2 regions of the Klebsiella ornithinolytica genome follow, and region 1 is predicted to be linked to the other one. Evidence: predicted binding sites of a transcription regulator. Region 1 holds the regulator's gene; the other holds the start of a gene.
What was found. Region 1 encodes PurR, which represses purine synthesis genes. Its sites were predicted from a motif close to CANGCAAACGTTTGCNTG; they were not measured.

Region 1 (9,411 bases):
CTGGCGGCCAAAGAAGCGGCACAACACCTGAGCGATGAATGATCGGGCGCCGCCGCCGGATGAAGCATAAAAGAAAAGAATATCCCCCGTTTTAGCGGGGGATATTTTTAGCGGGCGACGCGAAGGCCGTTTTCAACACCGCGAGAAAAGACCACCTGCCAGAGCTGAATATCGCGCGCGCGAAAAGCCCCCGCGCAGGCGTTCAGATAATAACTAAACATACGTTTAAACCGTTCCGAATAGTTATCGGCGATATCGGGCCAGCTGGCCAGGAAACGTTCGTACCAGGCCATCAGCGTAGTATCGTAATCGGCGCCGATATTGTGCCAGTCTTCCATCACAAAATGGGATTCGCTGGCTTGCGCGATATGACGAACCGAAGGCAGACAACCGTTGGGGAAAATATATTTATTGATCCACGGATCGACGCTGTGGTCCGTTTTTTTGGAGCCAATGGTGTGCAATAAAAAACGGCCGTCAGGTTTCAAATTACGATCCACCACTTCAAAATAGGTGGCGTAATTTTTAGGTCCCACGTGTTCAAACATCCCGACGGAAACAATGCGATCAAAGTGGTCATGCAGATCGCGATAGTCCTGCAGCAAAATGGTGACGTCTAACCCTTCGCATCTTTGCTGAGCCATTTTCTGCTGCTCGGCAGAAATGGTCACGCCGACTACGCTAACGTGATAATTTTTGGCCATATAGTAAGCCAGACCACCCCAGCCGCAGCCAATGTCCAGCACCCGCATCCCCGGTTCCAGCTGCAGCTTGCGACAAATAAGATCTAATTTTGCCACCTGCGCCTCTTCCAGCGATTGCGCCTCTTTCCAGTAGGCGCAGGAATATTGCATATAGGGGTCGAGCATACGGCTGAAAAGATCGTTGCCGAGGTCGTAATGTTCTTTTCCGACAATCCAGGAGCGCTTTTTACTTTGTAGATTAAACAGGCGAGCACCTGCGATGCGCAACGTATCTTTGAGATGATGCGGGAGCTGATTTTCCAGCCCGGCGCGCAGTACTTTATGGAAGAATATATCCAGCCGTTCACAATCCCACCAGCCGTCCATATAGCTTTCGCCTAACCCCAGCGAGCCTTCCTGTAAAACGCGTTTAAAAAAGAGCGGATTGTTAATCCGCAGATCGGAGGGGGCGGGGCCATTGACCTCAATGCCCGCGCGACCGAGCAATTCGGTTGCAATTCGGTACCAGTCGTCGTTTGGTACGCTTACTTCTTCTATACACGATGAACTCATAGCTTCTCCATCACGCCCAAGTGATCAGAACCTTAAAACAGCGTAGACGCTTTTTTGGCTTTGTGAGAAATCTCACGGAATATCCGTGAAGCTGCTATCCGACGTAGAACAGAGGAAGGGCGATAACCCTTGCCGAAAGGCCTTCCATGGTGAAACGGGACGCATCCTGCTGCCGTTAATCGTAAAAAATATTTTATTTATGTGAAGCCGGTTCAGTATAGGCCGCTGAAATCCGGCTTTCAATAAAAATATATTAGCAGGCTAATTACTGAGCCTTAACATCGCCGAAACGCGTTTATGCATGCGACGATTCGGTAGTCAGGCAGGCGCTGTGACGCTGCATAAAATAACCCAGCCCGGCCAGCACGATCGAGACCAGCATCACGCTGGTGGTGGTGAGCAGCGGTGTGGCAATCAGCGCGGAGACCAGCAGACTGGTCAGGAAGCACAGACCAAGCTGCAGCGTATTCTGCAGCGCGGCGGCACGGCCGGTCGCCTGCGGGAACGGCTTCAGTGCCTGGGCGACAACAATCGGGTAAATCCCGCCATTGACAACGGCCATCACGCAGAAGGGAATCATCACCGCAATGATTGAGACATCTTCAACCCGACCAACCATCCAGGTTGCAGCCACGCTGACGGCGAAAATCACCAGCAGCCAGGGCAGCAGCTGTTGGCCCTGCCATTTCTGCAGCGCCGCGCGGCATCCATAGCCACCGACTAAAAAGGCGATTGTCTGCGGAACATAGCTAAGACCGATAGCGGTCGGGCTGTAGCCCATCTCATGGAGAATAAACGGCGACCCGGTCAACCAGGCAAAAAAGCTGGCGGAGCAGGCGGCGTAAATCAGCACGTTGCCGCTGTATTCGCGCGAACGCAGCAGCGTCATAAAGGTCAACTTCTCGCGGACATCACCCTGCGGCCTGACGACCGGCTTCAGGCGTAGGGCGGGTACCATCAGCAGCAGGGCGATGGCAAACAGGGTGGCAAAAATGGCCTGCCATTCCAGATGGGCAAGCAGCCAGCTGCCGAGCAACGGCGCCAGAGCCGGCGATAGACCCACCAGCGGCATGATGGTGGCGAAAATACGGTTAGTGCGCTGGGCTGGATAATAATCCGTGACCATCGCCTGCCAGGTCACCGCCGCCGCGCAGACGCCGATCGCCTGAATAAAGCGCAGCACCAGCATCAGGGTGGCATCCCGCACCCACAGCATTCCCAGACAGCTGATAGCGAAGATCGCCAGCCCGGTCAGCAGAATCGGTTTACGTCCGTAGCGGTCCGAGAGCGGGCCCCAGAACAGCTGTCCGATGGCGAAGCCGGCGAGGAACAGGCTCAGACTGGCGCTGACCGACGCCGCAGACGTATTGAGATCTTGCTGGATGGCCGAAAAGGCCGGCAGATACATGTCGGTGGCGAGGAAACCCAGCACGCTGAGTCCCGCCAGCCACACTAAAAATCCTTTCCCGGGTTGTTGCATAACATTCTCTTATAGGTGCAGGTATGATGCCGCAGAGTGTAGGGAGTGCATTCTGGCTTGTGAAACGCTAATATTTGCTACATGCATTCAAAATTTTTGCAGGCAGAATATGTGGTCCGAATACTCACTCGAAGTTGTTGATGCTGTCGCCCGCAACGGCAGCTTTAGCGCAGCGGCTCAGGAGCTGCACCGCGTACCTTCGGCGGTCAGTTATACCGTACGTCAGCTGGAGGAGTGGCTGGCAGTACCGCTTTTTGAACGCCGCCATCGCGATGTCGAATTGACCCCCGCCGGGCTCTGGTTTTTACAGGAAGGACGATCTGTTATCAAAAAAATGCAGATCACTCGCCAGCAGTGTCAGCAGATAGCCAACGGCTGGCGCGGCCAGCTGTCGATAGCCGTAGACGACATTGTTAAACCGGCCCGTATGCGTCAGATGATTGTCGATTTTTATCGTCACTTTCCCGATGTCGAGCTGATTGTTTTTCAGGAGGTCTTCAACGGCGTCTGGGACGCGCTGGCCGACGGGCGCGTGGAACTGGCTATCGGGGCAACGCGTTCGATTCCGGTCGGGGGGCGCTACGCCTTTCGCGATATGGGAATGCTGAGCTGGCATTGCGTAGTGGCCAGCCATCACCCGCTGGCGCAGATGAACGGGCCACTGAGCGATGATGTGTTGCGCAACTGGCCGTCGCTGGTCCGGGAGGACACTTCCCGTTCGTTACCGAAACGCACGACCTGGCTACTGGACAACCAGAAAAGGGTAGTGGTGCCGGACTGGGAATCATCAGCTACCTGCCTCTCGGCGGGATTGTGCGTAGGGATGGTGCCGAGCCATTTTGCTCGCCCCTGGATTGACCGCGGTGAATGGACCGCGCTGGCGCTGGAAAACCCGTTCCCGGACGCCGCGTGCTGCCTGACCTGGCAGCAGAGCGACACGTCACCGGCGCTGTCGTGGCTGCTGGATTATCTGGGGGACAGCGAAACGTTGAACCGGGAGTGGCTGCGGGCGCCGGAGTAACCGGCGCCGCACGGGCGATCAGCGACGATAATCGACGAACGGGCCGTCTACGACGGAGCGACGCTCTACCAGCCGCGGGTGAACCTCAATAGATTGCGACTCTTCACGCTTGTTGACGATACGATCCATCAGCATATTGAAGGCCGCTTCCCCCAGCGAATCTTTCGGCTGGTGGATGGTGGTCAGCGCCGGGCTGAAATAGCGGGCGTTACGCACGTTATCATACCCGATCAGCGAAATGTCCTGCGGCACGCGCAGTCCCATCTCATCCGCAGCACAGATTGCGCCCATCGCCATGATGTCGCCGCCGCAGAAGACCGCCGTCGGGCGATGCTGCTGGCTGAGGATCTGCTGCATGGCGCGGTAGCCGGATTCAGGCTCGAAGTCGCCCTGAACAATCCAGCTTTCCGGAACGGCGATCTGCGCTTCTTCCATGGCTTTCATAAAGCCCGCCAGGCGGCCGGCGCCGGTATTACGCTCCAGCGGACCCGGGATCACGCCGATTTCACGGTGGCCGCGTTCCACCAGATAGCGACCGGCCATATAGCCGCCTTCGAAGGCGTTATCGATGACCGAATCGGTGAAGTCGGCTTTGGATTCACCCCAGTCCATTACCACCATCGGAATATGGCGGTACTCTTCCAGCATGCTGAGCACCGATTCCGGATATTCAGAACACATAACCAGCAGGCCGTCGACGCGCTTTTGCGCCATCATCGACAGGTAGGCCTGCTGTTTTTCGAGATCGTTCCACGCATTGCCCAGAATCAGGGTATAGCCTTTCTGGAAACAGCTCTTTTCTACGGCTTCAATAATCTCAGCGAAATAGGCCGCTTCGCTGCTGGTGGCCAGCAGGCCAATCGATTTGGTGTGATTAACCTTCAGGCTGCGAGCAACGGCACTGGGGGAGTAGTGCAGCTCTTTGATCGCCGCCCACACGGCGTTGCGGGTTTCTTCCGCCACGAAACGGGTTTTGTTAATTACATGTGACACTGTTGTAGTGGAAACGTTTGCGCGCTTCGCTACATCTTTAATTGTTGCCATTACTTCTCACTCCAGACCTTGACCTGATCGTCTGATTATCGATACGTAAACGTTTGCCTATACACACCCTGAATACAATTTTCAACATTGCATCACGTCGGGAAAACGACACAGAACGACAGGAAGGGGTCAATGGCCGATACGCTTTCAAATTAGCGTGGGATTTTGTCCGATCTTGCGGCAAAGGGGAAGAGCAAAAATGTGCATCACCCTAAAACATGGAAGATTTTTGCGCTATATTGTGCAAAAATGAGCAAGCTCACTTTTCATGTGGGGATAACTGGGGGGAAAAATTGATGGATACAGATTTAAAGTTTTCGCTGACGACAACGATTATTGTCCTGGGTCTCATCGTGGCCGCCGGCCTGACAGCGGTGCTGCACTGATTTATCAGGGGGAGAGGCCTCTTTCCCCCGACATCCCGCCATTATTATCAATTTCGCAAAAATCTTTTGCCATTTCGTTTACTTTTGTTTTTTTGTGATTGATGTCATGCTTTTGACTTCTGATGAGATACCGTCGCCGATGGCGGTCTGCTGGAGTCATTGAATGAAAATCAACTTTCCCTTGTTAGCGCTGGCGATAGGCGCGTTTGGTATTGGCACCACGGAGTTTTCCCCGATGGGGCTGCTGCCGGTAATTGCCAAAGGCGTCGACGTGTCAATTCCGGCGGCGGGAATGCTGATCAGCGCTTATGCGATCGGCGTGATGGTCGGGGCGCCGCTGATGACTTTGCTGCTCTCTCATCGCGCGCGCAGAAATGCGCTGATTTTTCTGATGGCGATCTTTACGCTGGGTAACGTCCTCTCCTCAATGGCGCCGGATTACACCACGCTGCTGATTTCGCGCATTATCACCAGCCTTAACCACGGCGCTTTCTTCGGCCTCGGTTCGGTGGTGGCGGCGAGCGTGGTGCCAAAACACAAACAGGCCAGTGCGGTGGCGACCATGTTCATGGGGTTAACCATCGCTAACATTGGCGGCGTTCCGGCGGCGACATGGCTTGGCGAGACCATCGGCTGGCGGATGTCGTTCCTCGCGACGGCAGGTCTGGGGCTGGTGGCGATGGTCAGCCTGTGGTTTTCGTTGCCCAAAGGCAGCGCTGGCGAGCGTCCGAACGTAAAGCAGGAGCTCTCCGTGCTGGTTCGTCCGCAGGTGCTCTCCGCATTGCTGACCACCGTGCTGGGGGCCGGCGCGATGTTTACCCTCTATACCTATATTTCACCGGTGCTGCACACCATTACGCACGCCTCGCCGCTGTTCGTCACCGCCATGCTGGTGTTGATTGGCGTCGGCTTTTCGCTGGGTAACTACCTCGGCGGTAAATTCGCCGACCGTTCCGTCTCCGGGACGCTGAAGGGGTTTCTGCTGCTGCTGATGGTCATCATGCTGGCGATTCCGCTGCTGGCGCAGACACAGCTGGGGGCTGCAATCAGTATGGTGGTCTGGGGGGCGGCGACCTTCGCCGTGGTTCCACCGCTGCAAATGCGGGTGATGCGGGTGGCTCATGAAGCGCCGGGGCTCTCTTCGTCGGTCAATATCGGGGCCTTTAACCTTGGCAATGCGCTCGGTGCGGCAGCCGGTGGCGCGGTGATTTCCGGCGGACTGGGCTATGCCTTTGTGCCGGTGATGGGGGCGATAATTGCCGGTGTGGCGCTGCTGCTGGTGCTGTTCGGCGGGCGTTCGCAGCCGGAAGAGGCGTTGGTCGGACAGTAGTCGGTGTATTCGCAGAAGGGTTTCCCCTTCTGCGTTAGCGTTTTAGGCCGCCAGGTTGGCCGCCACAAACTTCCAGTTTACCAGCGCCCAGAAGTGCGCCAGATAGTCAGGACGGGCGTTGCGGTAGTCGATGTAATAGGCATGTTCCCAGACATCCACGGTCAGCAGCGGTTTGGCGTCGCCGGTCAGCGGCGTGCCAGCGTTGCTGGTGGAGACAATGCTCAGGCTGCCATCGCTATTTTTAACCAGCCATGTCCAGCCTGCACCAAAGTTCTTCGCTGCCGCGTCGGTAAACTTCGCTTTGAACTCTGCGAAGCTGCCGAAGGATTGATTGATGGCGGCTGCCAGCTCACCTTCCGGCTCGCCGCCCGCATTCGGCGCGAGGCAGTTCCAGTAGAAAGTATGGTTCCAGACCTGGGCCGCATTGTTAAAGATGCCGCCTTCAGAAGAGCGGACGATCGCTTCTAAAGATTGACCTTCAAACGCGGTGCCTTTGATCAGGTTGTTGAGGTTGGTGACATAGGCCTGGTGATGTTTGCCGTAGTGGTATTCCAGGGTTTCTGCGGAAATGTGCGGCGCCAGGGCGTCTTTTGCATACGGTAATGCAGGTAATTCAAACGACATTGTTACTCTCCTTATAACTTCTTGTTTTCTAGCTCACATTCAAAGGATGTTTGACCATCCACAACAGCATGTACTGTCCCTCGCCGGGGCGAGTGCAACAGGTTTTTATTGTGATCGGAATGCTAACACTTGCAGAAGGGAGTTAAAAGCCTTGCAATGATAAAGGGTATATTTAACAAATGTACCTGGTTAAGCCTTCGCCGGAGCGCAAGGCAGCGCATTTCAGCAGAGCCGGTTGATCGCTGTTGCTGTTGAAATATAAAGTGATTACTGAAAAATCCATTTTGCAGAGGTCTGTTTTGTCTAACATAGTCTATCGCCAGGCGTCCCTGGCCGACGTCGAACGCTGTTTTGAAATTGAAACGAGCGCGTATGAAGGGGATGAGGCGGCTACCCGTGAAAAGATTGCCACCCGAATCCAGCAGTACCCGGAAGGATTTCTTTGCATGGAACGGCAAGGAGAGGTTATTGGCTTTATTAACTCAGGGTGCGCGTGGGAAGTCGTTATGTCGGATGAAGCCTTCAAGGAGCTGGTCGGGCACGATCCCCGCGCGCCGAATGTAGTGATTATGTCTGTAGTCATTGCGCCTGAACACCAGGGAAAAGGGTATTCGACCGCCCTGATGGAGCGATTTATCCGGCAGATGGCACAGGCGCAGAAGAGCGCCATTCACCTGATGTGCAAAGACCGACACGTGGCCCTGTATGAGCGGTTTGGTTTTCGCTACGAGCGGCCTTCGGCCTCGGATCATGGCGGGATGTCCTGGCATGAGATGAGCATGGCGTTATAGCCGGGGAATTGACCTGCCGCAGGTGCGGCAGGTCAGGTTCAGCGAATGGTTTTGGGGGTCATCACCCGGCGTGCGCCGACATAGTGGCGAATCCAGTAATCTTCGCTTAATGAGGTGATCTGAATATCGCGGCCGGTACGCGGCGACTGAATAAACTTGCCGTTGCCAACGTAAACGCCGACGTGATCGGCGGTGCCGCGCCCACGGGTGCGGAAGAAGACCAGATCGCCGCTCTGCAGCTCGCCGCGATCGACCGGACGGGCATCGCGCAGGTGATACATCTCATTGGCGGTGCGCGGAATGCGGATTTTTACCAGATCCTTATAGGCGTAGTAGACCAGCCCACTGCAGTCAAAACCAGTACGCGGCGAGGTTCCGCCCCAGCGATACGGTTTGCCAATCTGATCCATTAACTTCGACATCGCGGTGCTTTGCGCTTTCTGCACGCGGGCTTTGTGCGCATCCGCCAGCGTCAGCGGCGGTTCTTCCGCGATTGTTTTACAACGTTTTTTATAGCCTTTACGGACGACGCATTTGCTCTGCATGCTGGCCATGACCGGAGCCGGTTCGGCGGCCGGCGCGATCGTTTTCGCACACTGCTTTTTATACCCTTTACGCAAAACGCATTTTTTGCTGCCGGCGGCCTGACGGTTCAGCGCCGTCTGGCTGGATGCGGTGGTGCGAGTGGGGTGTCTGGTGCGGGTGGCCGTTGAGGCTTTCTTGCTGGCGGTTTTGGTTGTGGACTTCGTTTTCTGAGCGGTGGCTTTTTTCTTACGTTCTGTTGTGTCTTTCGCCGCGTGCGCTTTTGGCGTGGCGGAGGTGTGCGTATGCCCTGAAGCATGCGCCAGTGGTGTAAATGAGATAGATGTAAACAGTAATGCACAGAGCGAAATCGCGATTTTGTTTAGCCGCGCCACTGAGCAATCCCCTGATTAATGACAGATATGTACCCATACCTGACGGTGAATGACAAAACCCAACGATTCTAAAGCATAAAAACCCGGAAAGTTAATACTCTTTTGTATCTAAAGTGTCGTTTGATTAACAATTGCAAAAAATTATCTCAGACATTAACCACCTTGTACGCGAAATGTACAGCGATACCGCTTTTCGGTGGCCAAAATGATATTTTTAAGGCAACTTCTGACCACAGAAGATAAAATATAATGAGTGAAAAAAATGTTATTATCTGTCCTGCGTTCAGGACGCTACAATGACAAATTACTGCCGTATAGAAGTTAAGGAAGCATGACAATGAGCACGACTGTAGAAAAAATCCAACGTCAAATCGCTGAAAACCCGATCCTGCTGTACATGAAAGGGTCTCCGAAACTGCCAAGCTGCGGTTTTTCCGCTCAGGCTGTGCAGGCGCTGTCTGCATGCGGCGAGCGTTTTGCCTACGTTGACATCCTGCAGAACCCGGATATCCGCGCGGAACTGCCGAAATATGCGAACTGGCCGACCTTCCCGCAGCTGTGG
Region 2 (9,411 bases), 1.8 Mb from region 1:
CGATGTCGGCGATGCCACGCTGCGCATTGCTGGCGAGGTGATACAAGAGCCGGATGCCGGCTTCAACCCTTTCCAGATGGCGCCGCGGCTGATGATGAACACCGCCGATGTGGCGAAAACCGGCGCGGTACAGCCCGGCAGCCGCGTCTCCTGGCGCTATAAGTACGCCGGAACCCCGCAGCAATTGGCGGACTATGAAAAGTGGCTCCTGCCGAAGCTGGGGCCTGAACATCGCTGGATCGGCCTGCAGCAGGACGACAGCGCCTTAGGCAAATCGCTGGAACGCTCGCAGCAGTTTTTGCTGCTGTCCGCGCTGCTGACTCTGTTACTGGCGGTGGCCGCGGTGGCAGTGGCAATGAGCCATTACTGCCGCAGCCGCTATGATCTGGTGGCGATCCTGAAAACCCTGGGCGCCGGACGCGCGCAGCTGCGTAAGCTTATTGTCGGCCAGTGGCTGATGCTACTGGCGCTGGCGGCGGTGGCCGGCGGCGCGATGGGGGTGGGGCTAGAGCAGATTCTGCTGCTGATGCTAAAACCGGTGCTACCGGTAGCCTTACCGCCGGCCAGCGGCTGGCCGTGGCTGTGGGCGATCGGCGCGATGGTGGTGATTTCGCTGCTGGTGGGGTTACGACCTTATCGCCTGCTGCTGGCAACGCTGCCGCTGCGGGTTCTGCGTCAGGATATCGTTGCCAACGTCTGGCCGCTGAAATTCTATATTCCGCTGGTGTGTGCGGTGGTGGTGCTTCTGCTGGCCTGGCTGATGGGCGGAAGCCCGCTGCTATGGGCGGTACTGGCCGGGGCCGTGGTGCTGGCGCTGCTGTGCGGCGCGTTGGGCTGGGGGCTGCTGTGGATGCTGAAGCGGTTGACGCTGAAAGCGCTGCCGCTGCGTCTGGCGGTGAACCGTCTGCTGCGCCAGCCGTGGTCAACCCTGAGTCAGCTGGCGGCATTCTCGCTGTCGTTTATGTTACTGGCGCTGCTGCTGGTGCTGCGCGGCGATCTGCTGGATCGCTGGCAGCAGCAGCTGCCGCCGGAAAGCCCCAATTACTTCTTGATCAATATTGCGCCGGAGCAGGTCGCTGCGGTGAAAACGTTCCTCGCCGGACACCATGTTACGGCGACCGAATTTTACCCGATCGTGCGCGCCCGCCTGACGCAAATTAACGGCCAGGCGGCGGAGAGCAATAAAGACGAAGCGTTGAACCGTGAGCTGAATTTGACCTGGCGCAGCGAGCGGCCGGATCATAATCCGCTGGTGGCCGGCAGCTGGCCGCCCAAAGCCGGAGAGGTGTCAATCGAGGAAGGACTGGCGCAGCGGCTGGCGATCAAAACCGGCGATAGCGTGACCTTTACCGGCGATACTCAGGAGTTCAGCGCGACGGTCACCAGCGTACGCAAAGTTGACTGGGAAAGTCTGCGGCCAAACTTCTTCTTTATCTTCCCGCCGAATGCGCTTGACGAGCAGCCGCAGAGCTGGCTGACCAGCTTCCGCTGGGATAACGGCAATACGCTGTTGACGCAGCTTAACCGCGAATTCCCCACCGTCAGCCTGCTGGATATTGGCGCGATTCTCCGTCAGGTGGGTCAGGTGTTGACGCAGGTCAGTCGGGCGCTGGAGGTGATGGTGGTGCTGGTGACCGCGTGCGGCATTTTGCTGCTGCTGGCGCAGGTTCAGGTCGGTATGCGCCAGCGCTATCAGGAGCTGGTGGTCTGGCGCACGCTGGGGGCCGGAAAGTCGCTGTTGCGTACCACGCTGTGGGCGGAGTTTGCGCTGCTGGGGGTGGTTTCCGGAATAGTGGCGGCCATCGGCGCGGAGGTGGCTTTGGCGATGCTACAAACCAAAGTGTTTGATTTTCCGTGGTCGCCGGACTGGCGACTGTGGGTGATGTTACCGCTGTGCGGCGCGCTCCTGCTGTCGTTATGCGGCGGCTGGCTGGGGTTGCGTCTGTTAAAAGGCAAAGCCTTGTTTCGCCAGTTCAGCCAGTGACTGGAGGGAGACCTCATCGGGCAAGCGCCTGGCGATGCTGCGCTTGCCCGAACCGACGGGAAAATAGAGCCTGTTGATATATTGGAACCGTAGGCCGGGTCAGGCGTCAGCCGCCGCCCGGCAAAATACGCGCGCTATCGCGAAATAAACGCTATTGCAGATGACCGTGGTTCAGCGCGGTGAGCGGTTCATTGACGTCGAAAACTTTGCCGATAACCTCATCAACGCCGAGTGATTTCAGGCGCGCGGTATGCTTATTGAGATAAGCGAGGGCGGTCTCTTCATCCTCGAAAAGATAGATCCCGCCCGCTTCGTGGTTCTTTTCGCTTTCAGTCCAGACCTTCCAGATAAACCCCGGCTCCTGATTGATGGACTCGGCCAGCTCCACGAGCTGGCGGGACATCTCGCTGCCGAAGGGGCCGTTAAAGGCAAAGTGCAGCTGCAGTAGTTTTTTCGACATGCTTCCTCCATGGATAATGTTTGAGCGGCAGTACTTCATTTTAATGACAGAACGATGAAATGATAATCGCTGACTTTTTAAACGCACAAAATGATAACTCACTGATTTTTAACAGCACTAAACATTAAAAACCCAACAACACGTCATGCCAAATCACGGTTAATATTCAGCTGGAAACTATAAGGTTGCTTATTACTCAAGGAAAAAGCATGGCACATAAAATAAAAGCGCTGGCGGTGACGATCGGCGCAGCACTGGCGTTAACCTCTTTCGCATCCCAGGCTGAGATTACGCTACTGAAACAGGACCCGCAGGCCGGAGATCCGCTGAGCCGCCTCAACTTTACCGTCGGCGGGAGTATTCGTCCGCAGTTCAACATGATGTCCGGCGACGGCGATAAAGGGTCTTATAAACGTAATGGTTTTGATGGCGGGACCCGTTTCCGCTTCGCCGCTGATTATTATCTGTTTGATGATATTAGCTGGATCAGCTATTACGAGCTGGGGGTCAATATTCCGGCGTTGTTTGACTGGGATAACCACTATGCGGAAGGCGCCAATAATACGAGCCGCCGTATGTTGTACACCGGGCTGAAGAGCGACACCTGGGGGACACTAACCTACGGTCAGCAAAACAGTATTTACTACGATGTGGTTGGGGCGAAAACCGATATCTGGGATTACGACATGATCGCCCAGGCGCCGGGTAACGGCATTAACGGCGACTACGATGGTTCGTATCGTTCCCGTAATATGCTGAAATATAAGAAAACGGCGGGTGACGTTGACCTCTATGCTTCTTATTTGTTTGAAGATAATGAATATCTGCCGGGCAATGGCCTGCGCTATAAACGTAAAGGCGGCGGTTCCGTGGGCGTGGATTATCACATCACTAAGGACCTGACCTGGGGGACCGCGTGGAACTACACCCGTGCCGAGATGCGCGACCCGTCAACAGCAGACAACAAAACCTATGATCAGAATATCCTCGGTACGGCGCTGAGCTGGAAACCGGATAACTGGACCTTCTCCTTCGGTGGCGGCTGGTATCAGAACTTTATGACCACGAAGAAAACCGATGTTTACGACTATTTCGCCGGGGATGCCTGGGGGATTGAGTACTTCGCCGGTTATACCTTCCCGATTGGTCAGTACGCGGTGAAAACGATTCAGCCGTACTTTATGGGCGATCGCCTGGAGTACGTCAACGGCCGTAACTATCAGCGAATTGATAACGGGCTGGGGATCAGCTTCCAGCTGGATTACGGTTTCCGCGTTGATTATGAGCACGTCTTTACGTCCAGCACCGACAACCTGGGCGATATGAACCTGGTGCGTCTGCGCTACGACTTCTAAGCGGCTGCGACTCCCCGGTGGCGCTGCGCTTACCGGGGTTACAGGCTCACCCGTAGCCCCGGCTAAGGCGTCGACGCCGCAAGCCGGGGCTGTAGGGAATTTGATTACTTCGTCAACCAGGAGGCGACGTCATTCCAGCTGCCGCGAAAGATAATTTTTTCCGCTTTTTTGCTCAGCTGATAGCGATACATCGGGTCGTAGTACTCTTTCAACAGCGGCACCAGCCAGGCAAAATGGGCATCGGTCGTAGCATCTCGCTGCTGCGAAGCCAGCGCCTCGTCAAGCAGGGCGGTGAGCTGGGCAAAACGCTGTAGTCCCAGGCGACGGCGAATGGCAAACAGACCGTGATGCAGGTATTCGCTGTACTCCTGCCAGCCTTTCTCTTCACCGTAAGCATCAATAAAATCACGGTGCATACGGTCAAAATACTCTTCCCGCAGGCGCTCCAGGCGGATCTCAAACGGGTCTTCCACTACCGCCAGCGGCGATTGCGCCATGCGCTCACGCATGCATTCCGGCAGGTGGTTCGCGCCGATCATATGTCCTTCATCTTCCAGCACCCAGCGACGATGCTGCCCGGCTTTTTTCAACATCGCCACCGCCAGATGGTTTTCAAATGTTGCCTGGGCGTGCTGGTCACGCAACGTGCGGCCGAACGATGAGCCGCGATGGTGGGCGAGCCCCTCCAGATCGATACCGTCGGGTCGGGAGCAGACCAGCTGGGTCTTGCCGTTGCCGGTACAGCCGCCGATCAGCACTATCGGGCGTTGGACCAGCTCTTCGGTGAACTGGATAGCGGCCTGGCGCAGCGCCTTATAGCCACCGACGATCAGCGGGTACTCGATGCCGGCCTCATGTAGCCACTGTTGCACGATGTGCGAACGCTGGCCACCGCGGGCGCAGCACAGATAGCCCTGCGGATAACGTAAACAGGCATCACGCCATGCGGCGAGACGCTTTTCCCGCACCTCGCCGTTGACTAACTGATGGCCCAGCGCTAATGCCGCGTCCGCGCCGTGTCGTTTATAGCAGGTGCCGACGGCGGCGCGTTCGGCGTCGTCCATCAGCGGCAGATTCAGTGCCGCAGGAAGTGCGCTTTGGCGGAATTCGATCGGGGCGCGGACGTCAATGATTGGCGTGTCCGCCGTGAGAATGGTGCGGTAATCCGTCCCATTTTTCATGGGTCATCCTTCTGAAGTCAAACTGAAAGCGTCTTTAAAATAAGAAAATCTTTAAAGCAAGGAGGGGATTCTACGCGCCTGAATGTCTGCCGGGGAAGGGCGAAGATCAATTCCCCGGCAAATAGCCGTTTTCATTCGGGCGCACAGGCGGCGGATGCGCCGGGCGCCAGAATGTGTCAGGAGGGTTAAGCCAGCTGGGATTGCGCCCAGAAGATACCGCTGGCGTACTCCGGCGGCAGAATAGGTTTTAAGGCTTCCAGCGTGGCGCTCAGGCGGTCGGTATCGCTGTCGGTCAGGTTAAGGTGACCCACTTTGCGCCCCGGACGCACTTCTTTGTCGTACCAGTGCAGATGCACCAGCGGCAGCTTCAGCCAGTCGTAGTTCAGATCGCTACCGATCAGGTTGATCATCACCGAAGGGCTGTTCACTACCGGCGGCGGCAGCGGCAGGCCGGTAATCGCCCGCAGATGCAGTTCGAACTGGCTGATCGAGGCCCCGTTCTGGGTCCAGTGACCGCTGTTGTGCACGCGTGGCGCCAGCTCGTTAATCAGCAGGCCGTCAGCGGTGACAAAACACTCCATCGCCATCACGCCCACGTAGTTCAGCTCGTTCATAATGGCGGTAAGCATGCTTTCCGCCTGGTCCTGCTGGCGGGCATTGGCCTGCGGGAAGGCGACGCTGGTACGCAGAATGCCCTCCTGGTGCAGGTTGCGGGTAAGCGGGTAGAACACCGTGCTGCCATCCTGCGCGCGGGCGCCAACCAGCGACACTTCGGCGGAAAAGTTGATGCCTTGCTCAACAATACATTCGCCATAGTTTTCATCCGGCAGCTGCGCAATGTCGTTTTCGCGCAGTCGCCATTGGCCGCGACCATCGTAACCGCCCACGCGACGCTTAACGATAGCCAGTTCGCCCAGACGTGCGAATACCGCCGGCCACTCGCTTTTATCTGCCAGCAGCTGCCACGGCGCGGTGGCGAGCTCCAGCTTATCAAACAGCTGTTTTTGCGTCAGACGGTCGGCAATGATCGGGAACACATCGCGGTTAACAAACGCCGGGTGGCGCGCCAGTTCACGCGTGAGCGCCGTTTCCGGCCAACGTTCGATTTCGGCAGTGATCACGCTTTGCTGAAACGGCACCGCTTCAGGATCGGCTTCCAGACCGACTGGCCAGACGGCGATACCCAGCGGTTCACCGGCCTGGCGCAGCATCCGGCCTAGCTGGCCGTTGCCAAGGATGCAAACCTGCTTCATGCCGCACCCCGCGGATCCGGATTCTCCAGCACCTCATCGGTCTGGGCCTGGCGCCAGGCGCTCAGGCGCTGATGCAGTTCGGCATCGTGCACCGCCAGAATCTGCGCCGCCAGCAGGGCCGCATTGGCGGCACCGGCTTTGCCGATGGCCAGCGTGCCGACGGGAATTCCGCGCGGCATCTGAACAATAGAGTAGAGACTGTCTACGCCGCTTAACGCCGCGCTTTGCACCGGCACACCTAATACCGGCACCAGAGTTTTCGCCGCAATCATGCCCGGTAGATGCGCCGCGCCGCCCGCGCCGGCAATAATCACCTGATAACCGTTGCTTTCCGCGTCTTCGGCAAAGCTAAACAGCTTATCGGGCGTCCGGTGTGCGGAGACCACTTCAACATGGTACGGAACGTTCAGGGCATCAAGGATTTCTGCGGTAAACTGCATGGTAGCCCAGTCGCTTTTGGACCCCATCACGATGGCGATACGCGCCGAATTATTGCGGGAAGACATGCGTCTTAAAACTCCTGTGGGTGTGCTTCACACTGCTTTAGAGGCCACAGAGAATAACATGATCTTTCGGCAAGGAAAACGGTTGCGTCACCGGTGATGGGGTGAAAATGCGCTGGAAATTAAAACGGGAATGCGATCAGCTCAACGTCGTCTTTGCTGACTTTGACCATCGACCCTTCGCTGTGCCAGGCGCCGAGGACGACGCGAAATGCCGGTTTGCCGTTGGCCTCTAGCGGGTGGACGGCAGGGCGATGCGTGTGACCGTGAATCAGCCACTGCACCTGATGTCTTTCCAGCGCGTCGACCACGGCCTGCGGATTGACATCCATGATTTCCAGCGACTTGCTGCTGTTGGCCGCTTTGCTGTCGGCGCGCATTCTGGCGGCGATACGGCGGCGAATAAACAGCGGCAGGGCAAGGAACAGACGCTGAATCCACGGTGTATGGACTTTGGCACGAAAAGCCAGATAGCCCGGATCGTCGGTGCACAGCGTATCGCCGTGCATGATCAGGACCCGACGGCCATACAGATCGAGCACGTTTTCTTCCGCCAGCAGCCGCATCCCGCAGGCGCGTGCGAAGCGCTGGCCCACGAGAAAGTCGCGGTTGCCGTGAACAAAATAGCAGGGCACGCCGGATTGAGTTAATGCGTTGATTGCCGAGGCGATTTGCTGATGCAGCGGGTTCGGATCGTCATCGCCAATCCAGGCTTCAAACAGATCGCCAAGGATATACAGCGCGTCTGCCTCGCGGGCTTCGCCGGCTAAAAAGCGTAGAAAACCGGCGGTGATCGCCGGTTCTTCTGTTTGCAGATGCAAATCCGCAATAAAAAGTGTCGCCACGAATTACTCGCTGACGGTGACGCTTTTGATCACCACATCTTCTTTCGGCACATCCTGATGCATGCCGCTGCGGCCGGTAGCCACCGCTTTGATTTTGTCGACCACGTCCATACCTTCAACCACTTCGGCAAATACGCAGTAGCCCCAACCCTGCAGGTTTTCACCGGAGAAGTTCAGGAAGTCGTTATCGACAACGTTAATGAAGAACTGCGCGGTGGCGGAGTGAGGTGCCTGAGTACGGGCCATGGCCAGAGTACCGCGGGTGTTTTTCAGACCGTTGTTGGCTTCGTTCTGGATCGGGGATTTGGTGGTTTTCTGCTCCATGCCTGGCTCAAAGCCGCCGCCCTGGATCATGAAACCGTTGATAACACGGTGGAAAATGGTGTTGTTGTAGAAACCTTCGCGGCAGTAATCCAGGAAGTTTTTAACTGTTTCCGGCGCTTTGTCGTCAAAGGTTTTGATGACGATATCGCCATGATTAGTGTGGAAAGTAACCATTTTTGCATCCTGTTCCGATGATTGTGGTGCTTAAACCCAAAGTTGGGCGTGACATAGGGGGCTGTTATAGCATAACCGCCGGGTTCGATCACCTTGCATTGTGTGCTGCTTCGGGGTTGAATTAAGGTTAGAATACGCGACCTGATATTCACACACGTCTACACGGAATCTTCGATGTTAAAAATTTTTAATACACTGACGCGCCAAAAAGAAGAGTTTAAGCCTATCCATGCCGGGGAAGTGGGCATGTACGTGTGTGGAATTACCGTTTACGATCTCTGTCACATCGGCCATGGCCGTACTTTCGTCTCTTTTGACGTGGTTGCCCGCTACCTGCGTTTTCTCGGTTATAAGCTGAAGTACGTGCGCAACATTACCGATATCGACGATAAAATCATTAAGCGTGCTAATGAGAACGGCGAAAGCTTTGTCGCGCTGGTCGATCGCATGATTGCCGAAATGCACAATGATTTCGATGCGCTGAATATTCTGCGTCCGGATATGGAGCCTCGCGCCACCCATCATATTCCCGAGATCATTGAAATCACTGAACAACTGATCGCCCGCGGTCATGCGTACGTGGCGGACAACGGGGATGTGATGTTCTCGGTACCGACCGATCCGAATTACGGGCAGCTGTCGCGCCAGGATCTGGACCAGCTGCAGGCCGGCGCCCGCGTGGATGTCGTTGACGTCAAGCGTAACCCGATGGACTTCGTGCTGTGGAAAATGTCGAAAGAGGGCGAGCCAAGCTGGCCGTCGCCGTGGGGCAACGGTCGTCCTGGCTGGCACATTGAATGTTCGGCGATGAACTGCAAACAGCTGGGCAACCATTTTGATATCCATGGCGGCGGTTCGGATCTGATGTTCCCGCATCATGAAAACGAAATAGCCCAGTCCACCTGTGCTCACGACGGGGAATACGTTAACTACTGGATGCACTCCGGGATGGTGATGGTTGACCGCGAGAAAATGTCAAAATCGCTGGGCAATTTCTTTACCGTACGCGACGTGCTGAAGTACTACGATGCGGAGACCATTCGCTATTTCCTGATGTCCGGCCACTATCGTAGCCAGCTGAACTACAGCGAAGAAAACCTCAAGCAGGCGCGTTCTGCGCTGGAGCGTCTGTATACCGCGCTGCGCGGTACCGACAAATCGGTAGAGCCGGCCGGCGGCGACGCCTTCGAAGCGCGCTTTATTGAAGCGATGGATGACGATTTCAACACCCCGGAAGCCTATTCCGTGCTGTTCGATATGGCGCGTGAAGTCAACCGCCTGAAGACGGAAGATGTCGCCGCGGCTAACGCCATGGCCGCACATATGCGCAAG

Region 2: the regulator PurR is predicted to act here: its motif matches at 6,811-6,828, upstream of purE (5-(carboxyamino)imidazole ribonucleotide mutase).

Annotation. Positions count from the first base shown of each region.
Region 1 covers NZ_CP130153.1:2,371,279-2,380,689, forward strand. The annotation lists gene Q1L34_RS11070 (riboflavin synthase) at 1-42, shown strand, start outside; gene cfa (cyclopropane fatty acyl phospholipid synthase) at 108-1,256, opposite strand; gene punC (purine nucleoside transporter PunC) at 1,552-2,736, opposite strand; gene punR (DNA-binding transcriptional activator PunR) at 2,846-3,757, shown strand; gene purR (HTH-type transcriptional repressor PurR) at 3,776-4,801, opposite strand; gene cydH (cytochrome bd-I oxidase subunit CydH) at 5,098-5,187, shown strand; gene Q1L34_RS11100 (MFS transporter) at 5,351-6,517, shown strand; gene sodB (superoxide dismutase [Fe]) at 6,560-7,141, opposite strand; gene Q1L34_RS11110 (GNAT family N-acetyltransferase) at 7,441-7,932, shown strand; gene Q1L34_RS11115 (C40 family peptidase) at 7,971-8,849, opposite strand; gene grxD (monothiol glutaredoxin 4) at 9,187-9,411, shown strand, end outside.
Region 2 covers NZ_CP130153.1:4,218,898-4,228,308, reverse strand. The annotation lists gene ybbP (putative ABC transporter permease subunit YbbP) at 1-1,984, shown strand, start outside; gene Q1L34_RS20145 (monooxygenase) at 2,136-2,444, opposite strand; gene Q1L34_RS20140 (porin) at 2,654-3,799, shown strand; gene mnmH (tRNA 2-selenouridine(34) synthase MnmH) at 3,904-4,980, opposite strand; gene purK (5-(carboxyamino)imidazole ribonucleotide synthase) at 5,166-6,233, opposite strand; gene purE (5-(carboxyamino)imidazole ribonucleotide mutase) at 6,230-6,739, opposite strand; gene lpxH (UDP-2,3-diacylglucosamine diphosphatase) at 6,859-7,581, opposite strand; gene ppiB (peptidylprolyl isomerase B) at 7,585-8,079, opposite strand; gene cysS (cysteine--tRNA ligase) at 8,254-9,411, shown strand, end outside.